2 regions of the Pelosinus sp. IPA-1 genome follow, and region 1 is predicted to be linked to the other one. Evidence: riboswitches for the same ligand, from Rfam matches in the RefSeq annotation. Region 1 holds a riboswitch; the other holds the start of a gene.
What was found. A riboswitch is a leader RNA that binds a small molecule or an ion and turns the genes downstream of it on or off. The one in region 1 is predicted to bind cobalamin.
Positions count from the first base shown of each region.

Region 2: it holds a riboswitch for cobalamin, as region 1 does, so the genes downstream of both, cbiD (cobalt-precorrin-5B (C(1))-methyltransferase CbiD) here and QSJ81_RS01585 (NifU family protein) in region 1, are expected to answer to the same signal.

Region 1 covers NZ_BSVC01000001.1:368,475-370,683, forward strand. Annotated here, with positions in the region: cobalamin riboswitch at 238-420, shown strand; gene QSJ81_RS01585 (NifU family protein) at 768-1,094, shown strand; gene QSJ81_RS01590 (ABC transporter substrate-binding protein) at 1,226-2,200, shown strand.
Region 2 covers NZ_BSVC01000004.1:272,157-274,365, forward strand. Annotated here, with positions in the region: gene cbiD (cobalt-precorrin-5B (C(1))-methyltransferase CbiD) at 1-906, opposite strand, end outside; cobalamin riboswitch at 984-1,158, opposite strand; gene QSJ81_RS11070 (ArnT family glycosyltransferase) at 1,258-2,209, opposite strand, start outside.

The DNA of each region.
Region 1 (2,209 bases):
ATGGGGAGGGGATTATTTGAGTTGTCTATGTTATAGGCTGGTTTCGTGTCGTTTTTTTAGTGGAACTAGTATTAAAATGGATTTTTCAGATAGTCACCTCTTCCTGCGAAGAGTTAGGCTGACTATCTGAGAAATCCATTTTTGTTTGCCTAAAAGTGGCAATCCTTATAAGGTGGTGTATATGCGATTTGCAGTATTTAAGGTCAAATTAAACTTTACCTAATTTATTCTTTTGGATAATAGAATATAGAGATAGGTGCCCGTAAGGGCTTAATAGGGAAGTCCGGTAAAACGCCGGCGCGGTCCCGCCACTGTATTGGTGAGCAACTTCAAGAGTATGCCACTGGGATGGAAATCCTGGGAAGGTTTGGAGGAGCAATGATCCAGAGCCAGGAGAACTGCCTATTTGACAATCACCGTTTGACCTACGAGAGATGGGGAGGGGATTATTTGGCAGTCTATTATAGACTAGTTTCACAGTGCTTTTTTTCCTGTGACTAAGAATAAAAATGGATTTTTCAGGTAGTCAATTCTCCCTAGCAGAAGTTAGGCTGACAATCTGAAAAATCCATTTTTTATTATGTAAAAAATAAAAACGAGGAATTTACAATTTTATAAGTTAATATCCGATGTTACTGGATTAGATGGGGTAGGGTGCTGTTAAGGTTTAATCCGGAAGGTCCGTACCTTGGCTTCTAGGATATATTGTACCAACGAATGCAGAAGATTTGTTAGATGAATAATTGGGATTAATTGGAGGTGAGTAAATGAAAAAGCAAGTTAATAAAATTACAGTTGAAGAAAAAATTCGGCCAGTGTTAGATGCTTATCATGCCAATGTAGAATTAGTGAAAGTAACAGCAGACGGATTCTTAAAAGTAAGGATTACGGGTGCTTATGTTTCTTGTCACGATGCTGAAAAAAATATACTAGCAGTGGTAGAAAAGGCATTTAGAGAAGTAATATGCTCAGATATAAAAGGTGTCATAGTAGTAGGAAAAATGAAAAGAAAAATTAACAATATCTTGAATTTTTTGTATAGAGATATTACAAAACGTTATAAAGAATGTAACCCATCATCCTTCCATGTATGAGTCTGACAATAGAAGAGCTGGGGAGCAGTCCTTTCCAATTGAGAGTCAAGTTGAGTTAAACTCTGCGTATTAAGCATTCTTTATGGATGCTTGAGTAGAACTATTTTTATTCTAAGGAGGAAATGATTAGTATGAAGCGAATCAATTACATGTTTTTGACAATTTTAGTACTGATATCATTCTTATTTATAGGTTGTGCAAATAAACAAGCCACAAACTCTAGTTCTAAAGAACAACAGGGTGTAGTTGCGGTTAAAAACAATAAACGTACGATTGAATTTCCAAATGTTCCTCAGCGAGTTGTTACTTTAAATCAACATGCCACCGAAATTATGCTGGCACTGGGCCTTTCTGACAAGCTGGTAGGAGTAACCCATTTAAAAGGCGAAACGCAGTCTGAATACAAGGAACAATACAATAGAATTCCTGTATTATCAGATAACTATCCTTCAAAAGAGGTTTTATTCGGAGCAAAACCAGATTTTGTCTATGGTCATAAAGATGCTTTTGAGGATAAGTGGATTGGTTCTGCGGATGAGCTTGAAAAACAAAATGTTAAAAGTTATATTACTCAAGGAGCGCTTTTAGAGCATGCAACGATTCAGGATGTATACGATGATATCAGCAATGTAGGTGAAATTTTTCATATTGAGATGAAAGCACAAGATATCATTAAAAATGTAAAAACAGAGATTCAGCAAGTAAAAGAAAAAACAGACTTTGTAGATAAACGAGTCCAAGTTCTGATCTTTGATGGGGCAATGGGGAATCAGGTTACAGTCGCAGGTCGATCTTTAGAAAGTGACTTAATACGCTTAGCAGGCGGTGACAATGTATTTAGTCATTTGGAAAAAAATTGGGAAAAAACGAATTGGCAGGAAATAGTAAGACGTAATCCTGATGTGATAGTAATTAATGATCATGCCACACAATCAGCCCAGGAAACAATACAAATGCTTGTTAGAAATCCAGCATTAGCTGAGGTAGAAGCAATTAAGAAACAACGATTTGTTATATTTCCCTTCAATGATACAAATGAAGGGATCAGAAGCGGTAAAACGGTACAATGGCTAGCTAAGGCTTTTTATCCTCAGTTATTTCACTAATGAATTCCT
Region 2 (2,209 bases), on a different contig from region 1:
AGCAGCTTCCGTAGTATTACAGTCTAATACTTCTTGTATCGCGGACTGCGGTGCGCCTAGGGAAGCCATATAGGCAGCCAGTGTTTCAAAACGAGCATCAGCCATACGATTATGAGTATGAAAAATTCCTGCAGCTACCTTGACAATTTTCCCCAAATGGCCAAATAACAATACTTGCTCCATACCATAATGTACAGCACTTTCTAACATATGTCCGATAAAATTGCTAGTTTGTATTACTGCTTCTCTAGGAAGATGGTACCTATTAATGGCGATTTCTTGTCCCATTTTTCCAGGAGCAAAGACAATTTGATTATATCCTAATGCCTTTACCATAGAAATTTGTGGTGATAATGAATTTTTAAAGGCTTCTTCTGACATTGGTTCCACTATGCCGGTAGTACCAATAATGGATAAACCGCCTACAATACCTAATGTTGGATTTAAAGTTCGTTGTGCTAACCTTTCACCATCAGGTATTGAAATAGTAACAGTTACACCACAACCAGTAGGTAATACATCTTGTATTGCTTGCATGATCATTTTACGAGGTCCAGGGTTAATAGCGGGCTGACCAACAGCTACAGATAAGCCTGGTTTAGTAACAAGCCCCACTCCAACTCCAGCTTTTAGGATTATCTCACTCGTTTTATTGACTTCTACTTCGGCAAAGATCCTTGTACCATTTGTAACATCAGGATCATCTCCTGCATCCTTAATGATACTTGCCTTTCCTCCATTATATAAGGGCTGACATGTTGCAATTTTCACATGGATATTTTGTCCCTGTGGTGAGGTTACATGTACAGTAGTAGGCAATTGCCCAGACCATGCTAGTAATGCAGCTTTGGTTGCTGCAGCGGCACAAGTGCCAGTAGTAATTCCAGACTTCATTTTTTTTTGCAAAATAAAAACCCCCTGAAGACAGGAGGTACAATAAACCTAATTTATTCTACCACCTGCCTATCCTCCGTAGGTCATAACGGTGTGTGTCAGAATAGGCAGGTCTCCTGACTCTGGTTCATTACATAGCTAAACCTTCCCGGATTATTTCCAGTGGTATATTCTTAGCTATGCTCCCCAATACAGTGGCGGGACCGCGCCGGCTTTGACCGGACTTCCCTTTTAAGCGTAAGCACCCATTCCCAATTTATTAATTTTGTTATTGGTATATTTTTGTAGTATTCCACTACTACTGCTAATATTCCTGCTATTATTTATAAATTATAGATGATTTATTCAATTATCCTGATTCAATCATTGTGATTGGCCTCGCTGATATAGTGTTATCTCATTCCGTGTAGCAATTGGAGAAAAATGCTTAGAAAAAGGTTCATTCATAAAATTTTTGTTATCTTTATTTGATACCAATATATACGACATACTGGTATCAGAAGTAAATTCTCTGATCGTTTGAGTAGGCATTGTATATTTTCCTGCCCAAGTACCTAGCTGCTGAGGTTCTTCTTCATGTATTAATCGAGGAATATTATAGCCACTATAAAACACCGCTGATGTTGAATATTCACCATAGGAAGCTATTCTAGCCCTTTCTGCTGGTAACTCAGCAGATATACTTTTAGCAGAGCGTGTTTCTGCTAATGGTATAAGACCATTATGAATTAAGAATAAATTCATAACTACGGTTACTATTGCTATTATTTGTGGCAAATGATAGACATTTCCTTTTAATTGTTTCCAAAGTATTAAACCAATTGAAAGGAAAGTACCAATATATATCATTGTCCAACTAGCTGCAGTTGGGATAAATCGACTACTTAGCGAAATAAGCAGTAATAATGCAATGGCTGGAATGGAAAGCCACCACCAAACCTTTCGATCCCTTAGAATTTGCATTTTACCTAAAGTATATCCAATTAGTAATGCCGCAGGAAAGGATGCAGGGAAAACATATGTAGGATATTTAGTAGCCATCATTGTGTAAAAAATAATCGTAAGAATAGACCAATTTGTTAAATAAATTAGCTGAGAAGACGAAAGCTCTTTTCTAACAACACCCATTGATTTAATGAAAATTCCTGACCAAGGTAATAGGCTGATAGGAAATAGGACTAGATAATAATAAAAGACATTATCCTTAGGATGTTCGGACACTGTGGCACGAAGATAGTTATGTAATCCCAAAAAGGTATCAAGGAAATTTGTACCGTGTAATTGGTACATCTTAACATACCAAGGAGCAGCAATG